3 regions of the Alteromonas sp. ISO5 genome follow, and region 3 is predicted to be linked to each of the others. Evidence: predicted binding sites of a transcription regulator. Region 3 holds the regulator's gene; each other region holds the start of a gene.
The links. Region 3 encodes sigma-54, which starts transcription at its own class of promoters, with help from an activator protein. Its sites were predicted from a motif close to GTTGGCACGNNNNTNGNNT; they were not measured.

Region 1 (6,041 bases), 2.0 Mb from region 3:
TGAATGGCATTGGCCAACAGCTCTTTACCTGTTCCGCTGGCACCGGTCACCAGCACACTGACTTCCCGCTTGGCGATACGGTAAGCCTGATCGAGTACATGTAACATTTCGGGTGAGCGAGTGATAATTTCCTTACACCATTCGCCCGGTTCTGCGGCTTTCGAATGTTGAAGTGCTTTGCCCAGTAGTTCCCTTAATTTATCGTGATCCACTGGCTTGGTTAAAAAGCCAAATACGCCACGCTGGGTCGCTTCTACGGCATCGGATATGGTGCCGTGGGCAGTCATCAGGATCACCGGGATATCGGAGCGAATGGCCATAATTTCTTCAAACAGACTGAGACCGTCAAGGCCCGGCATTCGCAAGTCACTCAACACCAAATCAAAAGTGCCGGTATTGATTTTTTTGAGGGCTGCCTGACCATCTTCAACCGCTGTTACCTGAAAACCCTCGCTTTGCAAGCGAATGGTCATTAACCGTAACAGACTTTGGTCGTCATCGACCAAAAGAATATGCGATGGCTGCTCTGCGTTATCACTCACTGCGGTGTCTCCTCTTCCTGACTCATCAGGTTTGATTCGATATTGAGTAATGCCTCAAGCTGGGCTTTTAACTCGTTAATCTGATTTTCTTGGGCCTCAATGGTTTTATCCTGGCCGTTATTCATTTTACTCAGTAGTGTCACTGCCGACTCAAACTCGAGCATATGTTCACTCGGCTTGTGAATAATCGCTTTCATGCGCTGCTGATTTACCGGTGATAACGCTGGCAACAGTTGTTCAAACCAGTGCTGAGCGCGCAATCTGGCTTTATAGGGTGTATTTACCGGCTGCGACAAAATCACTTTTTGCAACAACCTATCCGGCGCATCCCCGAGCTGCTCAATCAGCGACTCCCGTTTGGGCCAGGTCATTTGGTCAACCTGCGCCCAGTAATCTAGCCAGAAGCCTAAATCACAGCGAGCTGGGTCTAACTGCGCGTCTGACTGAAACACACATTCGTCGTTAGTTGGCTCAACGGTCGGTTGATAGTGTTCAGACTGAATCTGCGGTTCCTTTTCCGGTGTCAAAGTACAGCCGGTCAAAATTAAAGCTGCGCTCAGGGCAGCAAATTGCTTCATTGTTATTGGTCTTCCTGCTGAGGGATTACAACCCGAAAACAAACTTCGGCGTAATCTACGTCAATCACATTTACTTCTCCGTGCATGATCCTGGCGCAATCCGCCACAATGGATAATCCCAGTCCGGTGCCGATAACGTTATCATTTCGGACACCATCCCCCCGCACAAAGGGTTCAAATAAATTACTAATTTTTTCCGTCGGTATTTTGCTGCCGTGATTTGCTACATCTATCAGCGCTTCATCACCTTCAACAGCTACCCGGATATAAATGGTTTTGCCCAGCGCGCCGTGCGCCACCGCATTAGACAATAAGTTATCGAATATGCGGCGCAACAGTTCAGCGTCAGCGCTGATCGTGGTGGTTTCAATCTTCACCGCTAATTTATGGTTCTGCAAGGCCAACTGATAATCTTCAATACACTGGCTAACCATTTGTTCCACATCCACACGGGTAAAACTGGCCTGAGCCTGTTGCAACAGCAGATTGTAGTCCAGTAGCTTCTCAATCAATGTGTTTAACCGCGACGTACTGCTGGCCAGTAAACTCATCACCTCTTGCTGGGGTTCTGATAATACACCAACGCTGCCATCAGTAAGTAATGCACACCCTTCCTTTATACTCGCTAAAGGGGTTTTTAATTCATGGGCGGCGTGTCTCAGCAGCGCGGTGCGAATATGCTCCAGTTGGGCCAGACGCTCACCAAGCCAGTGCAGGTCTTTCTCAACACCTACCAGTTCTTTCGGCGCCCGGGTCGACAGCGGGGGTAATCTGCCCTGTTGCCTGGCAAGCATGCGGATGATTAATTTTAACTTGCGCACCGGGTTAATGACTAATTGGCTGCCTAACAAAATCAGCGCCAGTGAAACCGACACCAACAACGCGCTCAGCCAGGACTGTTTAGCCTGCATGTCTGCCACGTCCTGACGCTGCAACGTTAAGCGTGCTTCAATGGCTTCATCAACACTGTCGTGAACATCCACCAGCGCAGTACGTAAACGCCCCAGCCCGGGCGATAAATCGGCTTCGCTGGTGAAGGCCGTAAAAGATTTCAGTTCAGCCAGCCCCCTGTCAACCGATTCACACCCTTCTACACTAACCCGGGCCTCACAGAGCGCCGCATAGCGTTCATCAAACCGCGTCAGAGCATTTTGCACCAACCGTTCAGCTACATCGTTTTTAAGTACCTGGTACTGGCGCAAGGCACGCTCCAGCACGACGCTGGCACTTTCGAGTTGTTGCACTTTAGAGACGATACCGGCTATTTGCTGAGTTTCATCAATGGTCATACGACTGACTCTGGTTAAGTCAGTATGACTTTGCCACAACAATGCAGCCAACGGGATGAGTGCAACTAAAAAGCTGCCAATAATGAGCTGACGTAACGACCCTAAACGCAAGAGCGAACCACTATCAATTATACGTGACGCAAGCATCGCATAGCGTTGAGAGTTCGACAACGTGTTAACGCCTATTTGGCAAAATCACCGGACTAAATGGCTGTAAACGCTGATTCAGACCGACAGCGATAATACTTCACGGCCATAATCTGAACTGATCAGTTCGGCTTCACTGATTTTGCCGTCTTCGTTTATATCAATGTCACCAAACTCGCGCAGTAAATCGGTATTTTTCACGGCTTCACGCAAAGTAATGAATCCATCGTCGTCAGAATCCATTTTTTCCATGAATTCCTGACTGGTTGGGATCGCTGCTGCTGAAAATGTGGTTACTGCTGCTAGGGCCAAAATAATAGAACGCATGGCTGTCTCCGCTTATTGTCTTTATTTGGATATATCATCCGACTAGAGCAGAACTCGTACCAACGCGACATTTACTATAAATTTCAAATAGTTATAAAATAACGATGGATATTACATCGCTCTTACAAGACTTATTTGTTGCAATTAAGCAACACTCGGTTGCTACAAACCCCACTGGTTTTTAGCGCGTTGCAATGATAATGGAGCACGTAAACTTGTGAAAAACCAAGGCGTGGATTACTTTTAATCCATTAGTTTGTTTGGTAAATGATGATGTGGCCTGAAAAGCACTTATCTCCCGCTGTCTGCCTGTTCTGCACTTTTTTTATACTCGCCCCGTCTGCGAATCAGGCTAAAATGGAGCTTGTTTCCGGGTTTAAAGTGTCCGGCTTAGGCCGCATTATTGGCGACTATCAGGATACCGACGGTGCAGCTTATCTGGACTACACAGACGACGTTAAATTTAATAGTCAGTCATTGGCTGCATTGCAGGCCGACTGGCAAGCGACTGATAAGCTGAGCCTTACTACGCAATTACTGGCTCACAGCAATTCTGACAAAGAGTCTGGTGTTGAATGGTTTTACCTGACATATCACCTGAACGACAACGGGCCTTTTTTGAAGTGAAAAATGCCGACTTCGACAATTCTGTCACGCTTTACCAGGTCGCTTTGGAGTGGGTATTCTGATGAAACGCCTACTCCTTTTTACTTGTCTGTTAGTAAACTGCATAGTAACTCATGCAATAAGTAATGATCACGTAATGGTTGTTACCCATCGCGACTCATCCATTACTACCATCACTAAACCCCAACTAAGAAACCTGTTTATGGGTAACCTGATATTGCCAGATGTAACGCCTATTGCACTGTCGCCAGGCGAAATGGCCCGTGCCATTTTTAACATCAGGGTCATTGGACTCACTGAATCCCGGATCCAGGCCTACTGGGCGCAAATGCGCTTTAATGGCCGACAGCAACGGCCGGAGGCCGCAGACAGCATAAATGAGCTGATTCTAATGATAGAGTCATCAACAAACACTATTGGGTATCTGCCGGAGGGCACGCCATTGCCTGAGGATATTAAGGTGATTTATCGCAGTTCTACACAGTAGCTAACCAGCCTGGCGCTGGTAGTCCGGCTGTTTTTTAATATCGGCTAATGGCCGGGGTTTGCTGAACAGATAACCCTGTACCGTGTCGCAGCCTAATGCCTTAAGATAATCCCACTGAGAAATCGTTTCCACGCCTTCTGCACAAATTTTCAGCGACAACCGCCGCGCCAGATCAATAATCGAGATGATCACCAGACGGCTACGTTCAGAGGTATCCAGCTCCATCACAAACTGACGGTCAATTTTGAGGGTATCAATGGTAATCTGGGTCAGATAACTTAACGAAGAGTAACCGGTACCAAAGTCATCCAGCGCGATAGTACAACCGAGGTTATGCAAACGCTTAAATAATGATTCGCTACTGGCAAAGTTGTCCAGATAGGCTGACTCGGTTACTTCAAATTCGACATTCTCAGGGTTAACCGAATGCGCCTTAAACGCATTATATATCCAGTCAAATAGCTCGCCGTGACGCAAATCATGCACCGATAAATTAATCGCCAGACGAATTTTCGGTGAATAAATGCTCTTCAGTTCGTCCAGCTCCTTACTCGCCTGATTTAGTACCCACTGCGTAATGGAGGTGATTTTACCAGCCTGTTCAGCTACCAGAATAAATTCAGAGGGCATAACCAGCCCTAAATCAGGATGCTGCCAACGGATCAGTGCTTCCAGAGAATCTATCTCACCGTTAAGATTGATTTTCGGCTGATAGTATAAACTGAACTGATTTTCTTCTATCGCCGCTTCAATACTGTTGGCGATCAGGATCTTCCGTTTATAAGACTCAGACATCTCAGGGTTGAATATAGTATAACTTCCCCTGCCTCTGGCTTTTGAGCGATACATGGCAAGGTCGGCATTACTGACCAGCTGACTGAGCTCGTAACCGGCCTCGCGGGCTTTCGCCACACCTATACTCACGCCAACTCTTAGCGACAGGCCTTTAAATATGAAAGGTTCAACAAATGCCGACAGCACTCGTTCGGATACGGTGGCCATATTCAGTTCGGTGGCTTCGCGGTCCGGGACGATCAAAAATTCGTCGCCGCCCAATCGGGCGAGAATATCGCCGTCACGAAGAATCGCTTTCACCCGCTCAGCCACTTCGATGAGGATCATGTCACCAGTTTCATGGCCTAAGGAATCGTTAATGCCTTTGAAGCCGTCAAGGTCGAAAAACATCAGGATCAAGTCGTTGTCTGCCCGTTTCGCGCGGGACAATTCAATGCGAATAGTATCCATAACAAACTGCCGGTTTGGCAGACCAGTCAGGCTGTCATAGTTGGCCAGCCTGGTCATCGTACCCTGCTGCTCCATCAACGTTTGAGTTTGCTGCTGGTTTATTGATAATTCATCTTCAATGGTCGCCATAAGGCGATTGATGTGTTCGCCAAGACGCTTGATTTCTGAGGTACCCTGCACATCATGACGGGATGTGTAATCTTTGGAGTCGATGACCATCTGGGTGAAACGGGACAACCCCTCCAACGGCCTGAATGACCGCCGTAGCATCATTAAAGAAAGAAAAATGGTAGTGCTAAGAAGCAGAACCACCCAGGGCATTGTCCTGAAAATTAACGAGCGGCGGCTTTCCGCCAGGCTGGAGCTTAAATCGTTAACGATCAACAAATAACCAACCGGGAAAGCCTGTTCGCCGATCCGTTCAAGGCTTATCAGTTTGCCCTGTTCAATATGAATGCCCAATTCATACACTGAAGGGTCAACAGGCCAATCCTGCAATCCCTGCCCAGTGTGGCGTGCGTCCCGCCCTACGTAATGTTCAACCTGGTTGTATTCATTGTCATAAATGGTGGCGTTTATCACATTGTTGTAAGGCTCCAGCCTCAACAGTACGATAGTCAGTGCAAAGCTATCCCGCTCCGTCTGCTCCATATAGGGCACCAGGTCGTTGGCCATATTGCGGGTTAGCGCAAACAGATTGTTCTTCTGTGATTCGAGAAACAGTTCTTCATGTTCAGCAACAGTGAGCCATAGTACCCATGTTGAAGATGTCATCACAACGATGCTCAATATCACGGCT
Region 2 (6,041 bases), 1.1 Mb from region 3:
ACAGTTGGAAAACGATAGATGAGAAAGCCAATCGTAGCTGGAAACTGGAAAATGAACGGCAGCCGTTCATTGGTGAAAGAATTTTCAACACTAATGGATGGTGTTGATAGCGCCGCGGTACAGGTAATTGTTTGCCCACCGGCTTGTTATCTCGGAGAATTTTCCGGGTCTGATTTTGCGATAGGCGGTCAGACACTGAGTGAGCTGGATAATGGTGCTCATACTGGTGATATATCCGCACAAATGCTTGTTGAGCTTGGTTGCGATTATGTCATTGTCGGTCACTCTGAACGACGTGATGATCATGGCGAGTCGAGTGAACTGGTTGCCCAAAAAGCGGCGAAGGCGATTGCGAGTGGTCTGACACCCATTATTTGTATCGGTGAGTCCCTGGCAACCCGCCAAGCAGGTAAGTTAGAAAGCTTTTTGGCGGCCCAACTTGATGCACTGACAAACCTTATGAGTGCAGAGCAGTTAAGTAAAGCAGTAATTGCCTATGAGCCTATTTGGGCTATTGGCACAGGTGTTACGGCAACACCTGAACAGGCACAGGAAGTTCATGCGTTTATACGCAGCCATTTGGCTAACTTCAGTGATGACCTGGCTTCGACGATGCAAATCCTTTATGGTGGCAGCGTTAAAGCATCGAATGCGAAAGAATTATTTGCTCAGCCGGATATCGACGGTGGTTTAATAGGCGGAGCAAGTCTGAAAGTAGAAGAATTTAGACAAGTTTGCCAGGCGGCAGGCTAGCGAGGATAGAAAATGGTTTATCAAGTGCTTTTGGTTGCATACCTGGTTGTAGCACTGCTGTTAATTGGCTTTGTGCTGATTCAACAGGGTAAAGGTGCCGACATGGGCGCTTCATTTGGTGCTGGCGGTTCCAATACCGTATTCGGCTCCAGTGGTTCAGGTAATTTTATGACCCGTGCCACGGGTATCTTGGCGACAGCATTCTTTGTTATCAGTTTGTTATTAGGTAATATTACCGCCCGTCAGGAAAAAGCCCCTGATGAGTGGGAGAATCTGGAAGTACCGGCATCTCAGCAGGCTGCACCGTCTGATAGCGACGTACCGGCCGTACCGGTTGAAGATAATACTGGTAATACGCCTGACTAAGGGCATATAGAAACGATTTTGCGGAAGTGGTGGAATTGGTAGACACGCCATCTTGAGGGGGTGGTGGCTTAGGCCGTGCGGGTTCAAGTCCCGCTTTCCGCACCAAACAAAAAAACCGCCGATATGGCGGTTTTTTTATGCCTGAAAAGTACTGAGATAAGCGATGAAGCTAATGAATTACTATCTTCAGTTACTGCTTACATTGCTGCTACCGCCGCTTTCGGTCTATTTAAGTTGCCGGATAGCAGGCAGTAAACCTGATCCTCACTCTGTTAGGCTTTGTAGCGGAGGTGGTTCATCCGCGCTACACTGTGGTTGTGTCACATCAGGGCTAAGCCGAATTACTATGAGCCCGGCATACGAAGCGTGTCAGGGTAACCAGCAGAACTATCAGGATCAGCACTAACATCAGGCCTGCCATAAGCAAGCCGTAGGTATTTCGCTGTAATGGTGAGAGTAGCAAAAATAGCTGTGTTATTAAGGGGATACCACTCATCAGATAGATCACCAGCTTCAGCATGTTCATAGCGTTCTCCGGTTACGCCAGTTCGCTCATTTCATCACGATAAGTTTCAGCCAGCGCTTTTTTCTGCTTCTCGTTTAATATACGACCGGCGATTTGGAAAAATTCTTGCTCTTCGTCATCGAGATGATGTTCAACCTGTTCTTTGAGTTGTTTAAGATAACGTAACCATGCGGGTGATCTAAATTCTGTACCATCGAGTTTTTCCACTAATTCATCAATCTCGTGGTGTTCGGCAATACCGTGACGCGAGAGCTCAACAGCATTGTCATTATCCATCAGCGGTACGTAAAAGTGGCGCTCTTCGGCGGTGGCGTGACGTTCCAATTCATCCTTAAGTTCATCGAAATACTCGCGGCGAGCGGCTGTGTCGCCGTGGGTTTTTACTAATATCTTTAATAATAAACGTTGCTTTTCGTGATCCTGACGCAATGCTTCAAAAATGTTCATAAGCTGCTCCTGACTAGTTGTTGGGGAGTAATCATTGAGTGTCACCCTGCAAGTTACGGTTTACTATTCGCAGTTTGATAATTACCGTTTGCTAACATCTATTTGATAGCTGCAAAACTTATGCCTTTAGATAAGTATTGGATTTTAAAAGGGTGTTTATGTTTTTTTGGGAGTGGAGGGGGTAGGCCAAGGGTAAATTTTACCCTTGGTTATGTAATCGGGAAATGCTATTCACTGACCTCATAGCTTTCATCAAAACGCTTGCTGTCGGCCAGTATATTCAGATTCCTGGCCTGACAGCTAATCGTGATTTCGTTGGCAGAGTAGGTTTCACCATCAATCACGTAGGTTTGCTCTTCAGGGAGTTTTATATTGACCTCCTTAGCCCGTTTGTGATGAATAATTTGTGACGACTTCTTCGATTGCTCATTGCCGAATACCAACTCAGCCACGGTAAATAATGGCATGTCATCTTCAGTAGGTGTCAGCCAGGTGATATCCAGTTCACCGTCAGTCATATCCGGAAGGTTTCCGCCCTGAGCGAGTGCGGTGCTGAGAGGGGCCGCATTGGCAATGACAAATGAAGGGGTATTGAGCTCAAAGGTTTCATTATCAAGCACCACTGTTAGCTTTTGCGGACTACTGGTGTTCATTGCTTTCCATAAGCCTTCCAGATAAGCCATCTGACCACCGTTATTCTTTTCCTCACGGTCAGCATGTTCAATCATTTGAGACTCAAAGCCAATAGCAGAGACCAGTAGCATTAATTTACCATTACATTCTGCAGTATCTACCGGGGTATATTGCTGTTTACAAATTACTTCACAGGCGCGAGTGATGGGTGCAAGCTTACTACGCAGTCCATACACAATCTGGCTTAGCGCATTGGCGGTGCCGAGAGGAATGATGCCTAGCACCTTTTGGTGTTCACGGGTTACCGTGGCAACTTCTGTTACGGTTCCATCGCCGCCACAGGCAATCAAAATTTCGTTGCCAGCGGTTATTGCCTGGTGTGCCTGCCAGGTGGCATTAAGCTCTGGTGTTGTCTCGAAAATAGTGACCCTGAACTGACTGTTTAAATGGGAAAGAATTTCTTCCTTGTAAGTCGTCCATTTGCCGCCGCCCGCTACCGGATTGGCGATGAGTGCCAATTGGGTATTCAATCTTAAACGGCCGCGTTTTTTAACCGCCGAGAGGCTTTTCAACTGCCGTTTATTGAGTCTCGCCGTGGCCCGCACCGACTGAATTTTATTCATTACATCAACCACTGACAGCGCATCATTACGGGCCAGCAGGTATGCAGCCATTACCAGCACCGAGCGCCCTCGGCCCAAAGCACAGTGAACCAGAATTTTGCGGCCATCGCGGATGTGCTGATCAATCCAGTTAAGTGCCAGATGAAGCTGTTCATTGGTAGGACTGGTGTGGTCAAGTACAGGGATATTCAGATAGTCCACATCGTAGCGATAACTGGTCCAGTCGAGGCTGTCGAATTCTGCGGTGACATCAAGTATACAGTCGATGCCCTGGTTGCTGAGTTTTTCAATGTCGTTGCTAACCAGTCTTGTTCCCAGATATAACTGCTCTTCAATTTTCTGAATATTCGGCACTTTATCCGTTTTTCGCGCATAAAAGTTGTACAAACGCGCACCCAGCAGAAAAGGAATGAACAGCCAACGAACGTAAATTGGGATCCGTCCGTCCGCCCGTTTTCTGAATAATTCAGGGTAATGGGTAAGGTAAGCCACAGACACGGCAAATAGCGATGCCGCGGTCCACAGGATCACTGCATTTATCCACCAGTAGGGCACATAGGCCGCAATGACACAGAGTAAAATGCCAGCCAGCAGATAATACTTAACCATCTTCATTGGTTATTCTCTCCCTCAGTGAACCCACAATCGTAAGCGCCGTATCAATAACAGCATTTTAATTAAAACGTTAGTACCGTAGATACAAGTATTGTGCCGTACGGCTAATTTCAGTGGGGTGAAGGATTGCTTAAGTTTATCAATTTCATCGGTTTTCAGGCCAGTTGGTGGCTGCTTATCCTGTACCAGAATCAATATTGGTGGGTGGTTACAGCATTGTTGATTGCTCACCTTGCAATGGCCAGGGAGTCACTGACCGAATTCGCCGTAGTGCTGGTTACAGCAACTGCAGGCGTAATTACCGACAGCCTGCTGACAATGTTTGGTGTGTACATTTTTACCGGTTCCGGGCAATTCTTACCGATCCCTTACTGGCTGGTTTTGCTCTGGTTCGCCTTTGCCTCTACGCTCAGACACAGTCTGGCCTACCTCAGCGAACACAACTGGTTAGCTGCCTGGCTCGGCGCAGTCGGCGGTACGCTTAGCTATGTGGCCGGTATGAAGTTACAGGCAGTCACCTTTGGCCTGGAGTTTTATCCTACGGTGATTTTACTTGCCTGCATCTGGGCATGTCTTATGCCTATGATCTTTTTACTAAGCCAACGCGTTGAAGCCATAATTCAACGTAATAATGGCAGTGACACATTCCAAACCACAAAGGAGAAGTTATGACACCCTTGTCGATGGTAACGGGAGGTAACCGTGGGATCGGTTTTGCAATAGCTGAGGGCTTGCTTAAGCTGGGTCACAAGGTACTACTGGTAGCTCGGAACGAAGAAGAAGCCGAACAGGCTTGTACAGACCTCAATGGCGATGTTCACCCGATCGTGATGGACATCACGGCACAGGCGGCTATGGAAGACGCCCTAACGCGTGCTGTGGCGGTATTTGGAGATATTGATATCCTGATTAACAACGCCGGGGTTATGCACAGTGATGATCTTGAAGAGCTTACTGCAGAAGACTTACAGTCGGCTTTCGATGTGCATGTTAAAGGTCCTGCCATGCTTACTAAAGCTGTTTTGCCCGCCATGCTGGAGAACAATTTTGGTCGCATCGTTAATGTTTCAAGCGGATACGGCAGTTTTGCCGAGAAACTCGGGGGACCACCAGCTTATGCCGTGACTAAAGCCGCTCTGAATGCGCTGACAGTGAAAACGGCGGCGTCAGTGCCAGCAGGTAAAAACGTCAAAGTAAATGCTATGTGCCCGGGGTGGGTACATACCCGAATGGGCGGCTCCAGTGCGCCGCTAACGGCTGAAGAGGGCGCAGATACCGCTATCTGGCTGGCCAGTCTCGATGAAGACAGCCCGAGTGGGATGTTTTTCCGAAAGCGTAAACCAATCAGCTGGTAGCTTGGCGAACTGCCGGTGTGAATATTTTTCACACCGGCAGGCAGTTCTGGGGGATAACCGGCGGTAAGTTTGCAACGCTTGTTATGGCTGTAAATTTTATCTGATTGAAAGTTAAAGACTAATTATTATTTTTCTGAATTGGCGTTGGGCTTGCAGTTGATATCGCAATGACTTATGCAGAACGACAGGTGATAAATCATCGGCCGGTTTCGGAAGGAGAGTATTTAGTGAGTGAGTCTTTAGCGATGTCTGCGAATGCTGGCAAGCAGGAAAGTAGGGGAGTAACTCAGGATCATTACCTGCCTGCGGTGGTATCTGTCGGAGTGGTATTGTATGAGTGGAATGAGGCGGTTCGTCAGCGTGTTCAGCGCCTCGGCACCCAATTTGGCAACAGCGGCATTAAAATGCAGTTACTCACCCATTCTGATCTTGTCAGGCAGGACGACAAAACCAAACACCTTCAGGGCGTGATATTCCAGCTGCCGGCCAACGGCGATAGTCCGCTGGCAAGACGCTTTGAGTTGATTTTCCGGCAGAGTCAGCCAGCTTTACTCGCCACTTGTGACGTTGTCGCAGCGTTCACCGTTGCGCAGGATGATGATATCTCGAATATTGAACTGGCGATGCAGGTGAGCTTTGCGTCCCACGGCGCAGAGTGCCAGTGGCTGGGGCTTGATTACTCTGCGGCTGAATCCGCGGCATTCCAGCGCTGGTGTGAAGGTA
Region 3 (6,041 bases):
ACGAGCAGTTAGGCTTTGTGCTGTTTTTAGCACCGCAATATACGATTTACCAGGAGTCTGACGAGCCGCCCTGGCAGGTAGTCGCCGACGAAGGTACGTTGTATGATAACAATATGATACAACTGGAAAATAACGTAGTTATTGTAAGTAAAAACCAGGCTGACTTTGTGCAGCGGGTAACCACTGACTACCTTGAGATAGATTTGGACCAACAAACCATGGTGTCCGAAGCCAGGGTGGAAATTTCGGGGCCTGATTTCCTGATATTGAGTAACGGACTTCGCGCCAACCTATTGAATAAAACTTATGAGTTGAATCATCATGTGCAAACGACTTATTCCCCTGCTAACTAGCCTGTCGCTGGCACTATCGCCGGCCGTGGTGCTGGCAGCCAAATCTGATTTCAAAAAAGACATCGAGGTGTTTTCCGAGTCGCAGTTCCTGGATGGTAAAAATAAAAAGTCCATTCTGATTGATAATGTGCAGGTTACCCAGGGCTCACTTAGCATTAAGGCCGACCGGGTTGAAGTAGAAGCCGGCGGCGGCAAAGGCAAGGAAGTATTTATCGCTACCGGAAAACCTGCTGTCTACAGCCAGACCCTGGACGATGGCCGGGTAGTTGAAGCCCGCGCATTTGAAATCCGTTATGAAGTAGCTAATCGCACCATTTCTCTGGCTGGCGATGCCGAATTAAATCAGAATACCAGTGTGGTAAAAGGTGAAACCATCGTTTACGACATGGAAAAAGAACAACTTAAAGCCACCGGTGACGGCAGCGGCAGTGAGGATGGCCGGGTGCGCACCGTATTTAGTCTGGAAGACATTGAAGCCGTGCGCGACGAAAGCAAGGCCCGTGACAACACGGGCGACCAACAGGATAATGAAAACGAATGACCACCCTAACCGCCACCCACTTAGCTAAGTCGTATAAGTCCCGGCAGGTAGTAAGGGATGTCAGTGTTGAGGTGTCTGCCGGCCAGATAGTTGGCCTGCTGGGCCCCAATGGCGCCGGCAAAACTACCACGTTTTACATGATTGTGGGCCTGGTGGCGCTGGATAAAGGCGATATTCGCATCGACGAGATGGATCTGACCCGTCAGCCCATGCACGAACGTGCCCGCAATGGGATTGGGTATTTACCCCAGGAAGCCTCTATTTTCAGAAAGTTAACGGTTTTTGACAATATCATGGCAATATTGCAAACACGCAAGGACCTTTCGTCTGCCGAACAGCAAAATGAAGCGGATGCCCTACTTGATGAATTCAATATCAACCATATACGTAATAGTACAGGGATGAGTTTGTCGGGAGGAGAACGGCGTCGGGTAGAAATTGCCCGGGCGTTGGCAGCCAATCCGAAATTTATTTTGCTCGATGAACCCTTTGCGGGAGTTGATCCAATTTCGGTTAATGATATAAAGAAGATCATACAACATCTTCGTGACCGTGGAATTGGTATTCTGATTACTGACCACAACGTACGGGAAACCCTTGACGTCTGTGAAAAAGCCTACATTGTCAGTCAGGGTGAATTAATCGCCCAAGGCACTGCGGAACAGGTTTTGAGTAATCAAAAGGTCAAGGATGTATACCTGGGTGAGCAATTCAGGCTATAGTTAGATACATAAAGACAACATGTTTTGTCCCCATCAATAACAAGCAAGGCGTTAAGAACAGAAGTAGATGAAACCATCTTTACAGCTCAAATTTAGTCAACAACTTACTATGACGCCACAATTGCAGCAGGCGATTAAACTGCTGCAACTTTCTACCCTGGATTTACAACAGGAAATCCAGGAAGCACTCGATTCGAATCCGTTACTGGAAGTTGATGACACCAGCGACAACGATACTATAGAGAAAAGCAAGCTTGATGCTGAAGCCGATGCCGCCGCAACGGCCAGTACCGAGACCAGCATGGACACCAACGAGGCGCTCGAGAAAAACGAACTGCCCGATGAACTCCCTATCGACAGCACCTGGGATGAATATTACTCAGCATCATCGGCGCCTGCGCCTGGCCCGGCTTCAAATGACGATGACCAGGTTTTTCAGGGTGAAACTACCGACAACATCCAGGACCACCTGCTCTGGCAAATGCGCCTGACGCCCTTCAGTGATGTAGACCGCGCAATCGCCATTGCGATTATCGACTCAATTGACGAATCAGGCTATTTAACGGTAACAGTTGAAGATATCCTGCAGAGCGTCAATACTGAAGATATGGAAGAGCCGGTTGAAGCCGACGAAATTGAATGCGTACTAAAGCGGATTCAAATGTTTGACCCCATTGGCTCAGGTTCACGTACCCCTCAGGAGTGTCTACTGGTCCAGTTAAAACAGTTTGCTCCCGACACGCCATGGCTCAAGGAAGCAAAGATCCTTATCGAAGACTATGCCGACCTGCTGGGCAGCAAGGACTATCGCACCTTAATGCGTAAGTCACGCCTGAAGGAAGACGATTTGCGAGAAGCGATGCGCTTATTGCAAACCCTTAATCCGCGTCCAGGTAGTGCGCTAATTACCCAGGAACCTGAGTACGTTATTCCTGACGTATCGGTCACCAAGAAAAAAGGTCGTTGGGTGGTTGAACTTAACCCGGACAGTCTGCCAAAACTGAGCGTAAATCAACAATACGCTGCCATGAGCCGCCAGGCCCGTAACAGTTCAGATTCCCAGTTTATTCGCTCGCACATGCAAGAAGCCAAGTGGTTCATTAAGAGTCTGGAGTCGCGTAACGAAACCTTGCTCAAGGTAGCTAACTGCATTGTGCAGCAGCAAATGGGTTTTTTCGAACACGGCCCGGAAATGATGAAGCCTATGGTCCTCAATGACGTAGCCGAGATGGTCGATATGCATGAATCCACCATTTCGCGGGTTACTACCCAAAAGTACATGCACACCCCTCGCGGTATTTTTGAGTTGAAATACTTCTTCTCCAGCCACGTAGCCACTGAGTCTGGCGGAGAATGTTCATCCACTGCCATCCGCGCTCTGATCAAAAAACTGGTTGCCGCCGAGAAGCCCAGTAAACCACTAAGCGACAGCAAAATTGCTCAATTGTTGGCCGATCAAGGTATTAAAGTTGCCCGGCGAACAATAGCAAAATACCGGGAATCCTTGTCGATTCCACCGTCTAACCAACGCAAGAGCCTTATTTAGGCCGAAATATAAGGAAGACGAACTATGCAAATAAATCTTACAGGTCATCACATCGAGATAACCGATTCTTTGCGTAATTATGTTGATACCAAGTTTACTAAACTGGAGCGCCACTTTGATCACATATCCAATGTGCATGTGATCCTCAACGTGGAAAAGCTTACTCAAAAAGCCGAAGCCACGATGCATTTAAGTGGAGCGGAAGTATTTGCCTCGTCAGAAAATCAGGATATGTATGCTGCGATAGACAGTATGATCGACAAACTCGATCGCCAGGTAATAAAGCATAAGGAAAAGCTCAAAAAGCACTAGGCCCAATTTAACCTTATGAATATTCAAGCCTTAGTTAGCCTGGATCGCACTGAATGTGCGGTCCAGTGCAACAGTAAAAAACGAATTTTAGAAATCATCAGTGATATTGCTGCCGAAACCAACGCCGAAATTCAAAAAGAAGACGCCCTCAATGCCCTGCTCAGCCGGGAAAAAATGGGTAGCACCGGCATTGGTAATGGCATAGCCTTGCCCCATGGCAGACTGGCTAACCTTTCCAAAGTAACAGCTGTGGTAGTAACAACCACCCCGGCTATTGCCTTTGACGCCATTGATGATAAACCGGTGGATATCTTTTTTGCCATTTTGGTGCCAGAAAACCAAACCGAAGGGCATCTGCAAACGCTCGCAACTATCGCCGGTAAGTTAAGCCAGAAAAGCATTGTAAAAACGATCCGTAACGCCGAATCGAAGGAACAGGTTATCGCCGCACTATGCGACCAGGCTGAACAATAGTCCGGCAGGGAGTCTGACACAACCATGAAACTCATTATTATCAGCGGGCGCTCCGGCTCCGGCAAATCCGTTGCGCTAAGGGCCCTGGAAGATTTAGGCTACTACTGCGTTGATAACATTCCGGTAAACTTGCTCCCAACGCTCACCCATACCGTAGTCGACGAATACGATCAGGTAGCCGTGAGTATCGACGTGCGTAACCTGCCAAAGGATCCCGATGAATTAGTCGAGATTCTCGACTATCTGCCCTCATCCTGGTCGATGACCATTGTCTATCTGGATGCCAGTGATGACATGCTGGTGAAGCGCTTTAGTGAAACCCGCCGCCTGCACCCGCTGGCCAAACTGAATAAATCCCTGGCTGATGCAATACAGGCAGAAAAAGAACTCCTCGCGCCCATCACCGAGCGGGCTGACCTCTATATTGATACCGACCGCTTATCCATTCATCAGTTGGCGGAGCTTATCCGCGAGCGTATTCTGGGTAAAAAGAGTTCCAGGCTGGTGCTGGTATTTGAATCTTTCGGCTTTAAGCATGGTATTCCCAAAGATGCCGATTACGTGTTTGATGTTCGTTTTCTCCCCAACCCGCACTGGGAGCCGGATCTTAAGCACCTTACCGGCCTGGATTCACCGGTAGAAGCTTTTCTGGGTTCACAGCCCATTGTGACTAAATTTATCTGGCAAATTCAAAACCTGCTGGATACCTGGATGCCGCATCTGGAGCGAAATAATCGCAGCTATGTCACCATTGCCATTGGTTGTACCGGTGGCCAGCATCGTTCCGTATTTGTCGCGCAGTCACTGGCCAAAATATACGGCGATAAACACCCTGATGTGCAAATTCGTCACCGGGAGTTAAACCGATAATGCGCGTAGAAAAAACCCTTACCATTGTTAACAAGCTTGGCCTGCATGCACGGGCCGCTACTCAGTTAGTGCAACTGGCCAATCAGTTTGATGCCGAAATCACCCTAAAAAAAGGCGATAAAGAAGCCAATGCCAACAGCGTGCTGGGCTTAATGCTGATGGAAAGTCATCAGGGTGAACAGGTTGATGTGATCAGCGAAGGCCCGGATGCCGAAGCCGCCATGGCGGCGGTGGAAAATTTGATTGTCGGACGCTTTAACGAAGATGAGTAGCACAAACAGATAACCACTGTGAAGTGGTTATCTGTGGTTTCTCTGCGAATGACGAAGACTAATCATTTAATTGCATTTGCAGCCGGCCGTTTTGATTCACATGGAATCCAAATCTAAATTCCAGTCTCACATGACGATTATCCGCTGAATCCGTATCGTAGTGGCCTGGAGGTGGAGCATTGCCATCCCTACTCCATGCAGACCAGCCTCTGAATGTTACCGTTTTCCCTATGCTGGGAGATATTTGGAACTCTGTAATTGAAGTCTGTTTACTGTGCGTCTGCACGGGGCTAAAGTACTCACAAACTAACCGATATGGCTCTACTAGCTTGCCCACTGCGAAACTATTTGGATTGCAGACAGGCGCAGCAAAAACTGTCTTTGGCGCTCCATATACGTCGCTCGCCTGAATTCCGCTGGCCTGTTGACTGATAGTGAGATCCACTGCACCTTGTGGTATGAGCTGTTCGTTTCGCCCATTCATAGTCGATGCTGCGACTGACGAGGTCATCAGGATAGTCAATGTCATAAAGTTTGGCACGAATCGCGTAATTGTCATATCGAACTCCTGCTGGTTGACTGATTTAACTATAGTTCGAAAGGATGAATAAAACTTTGCAGCAACATTAACAGAACATTAAAAGCAGAAGCCTGGCAGGTCTCATAGCCCCTTGTGAGAGGATTTTTAATACGATAAGGGGCTGGAAAGCACTAGGACAAAATATTAGCGCCTTGCTCCGGCGCTCTCGCTTCTTCTGCCTGCCGGCGGATATCATCATTTTCGCTGGAGACATCATCATGAGCAGCAGCGGTGTCCTCTGTAACGGCTTTAGGTTTGCTGACAGGGCTTGGTTTGACCGGTTCAGGGGGGGTGTCCTGATCCTGAATATCCACCATAGTTACCGGCACGCCCTGCGGGAATATCACTTCACGGGCATCGTCCGGCATACT

Region 1: a site for sigma-54 is predicted at 2,929-2,947, ahead of AC2T0J_RS21660 (EF-hand domain-containing protein). Genes of this name have one in related genera too.
Region 2: a site for sigma-54 is predicted at 4,046-4,064, ahead of AC2T0J_RS17605 (diacylglycerol kinase family protein). Genes of this name have one in related genera too.

The regions. Positions count from the first base shown of each region.
Region 1 covers NZ_CM176572.1:4,779,186-4,785,226, forward strand. The annotation lists gene AC2T0J_RS21645 (sigma 54-interacting transcriptional regulator) at 1-542, opposite strand, end outside; gene AC2T0J_RS21650 (hypothetical protein) at 539-1,120, opposite strand; gene AC2T0J_RS21655 (sensor histidine kinase) at 1,123-2,580, opposite strand; gene AC2T0J_RS21660 (EF-hand domain-containing protein) at 2,635-2,883, opposite strand; gene AC2T0J_RS21665 (hypothetical protein) at 3,241-3,510, shown strand; gene AC2T0J_RS21670 (hypothetical protein) at 3,647-3,997, shown strand; gene AC2T0J_RS21675 (putative bifunctional diguanylate cyclase/phosphodiesterase) at 3,998-6,016, opposite strand.
Region 2 covers NZ_CM176572.1:3,917,084-3,923,124, forward strand. The annotation lists gene tpiA (triose-phosphate isomerase) at 19-753, shown strand; gene secG (preprotein translocase subunit SecG) at 766-1,119, shown strand; tRNA gene AC2T0J_RS17590 (tRNA-Leu) at 1,140-1,224, shown strand; gene AC2T0J_RS17595 (hypothetical protein) at 1,451-1,645, opposite strand; gene AC2T0J_RS17600 (hemerythrin domain-containing protein) at 1,658-2,092, opposite strand; gene AC2T0J_RS17605 (diacylglycerol kinase family protein) at 2,320-3,963, opposite strand; gene AC2T0J_RS17610 (DUF2878 domain-containing protein) at 4,090-4,635, shown strand; gene AC2T0J_RS17615 (SDR family NAD(P)-dependent oxidoreductase) at 4,632-5,318, shown strand; gene AC2T0J_RS17620 (hypothetical protein) at 5,546-6,041, shown strand, end outside.
Region 3 covers NZ_CM176572.1:2,823,175-2,829,215, reverse strand. The annotation lists gene lptC (LPS export ABC transporter periplasmic protein LptC) at 1-353, shown strand, start outside; gene lptA (lipopolysaccharide transport periplasmic protein LptA) at 322-894, shown strand; gene lptB (LPS export ABC transporter ATP-binding protein) at 891-1,616, shown strand; gene AC2T0J_RS12670 (RNA polymerase factor sigma-54) at 1,684-3,162, shown strand; gene hpf (ribosome hibernation promoting factor) at 3,187-3,474, shown strand; gene ptsN (PTS IIA-like nitrogen regulatory protein PtsN) at 3,490-3,948, shown strand; gene rapZ (RNase adapter RapZ) at 3,973-4,818, shown strand; gene AC2T0J_RS12650 (HPr family phosphocarrier protein) at 4,818-5,090, shown strand; gene AC2T0J_RS12645 (mechanosensitive ion channel family protein) at 5,802-6,041, opposite strand, start outside.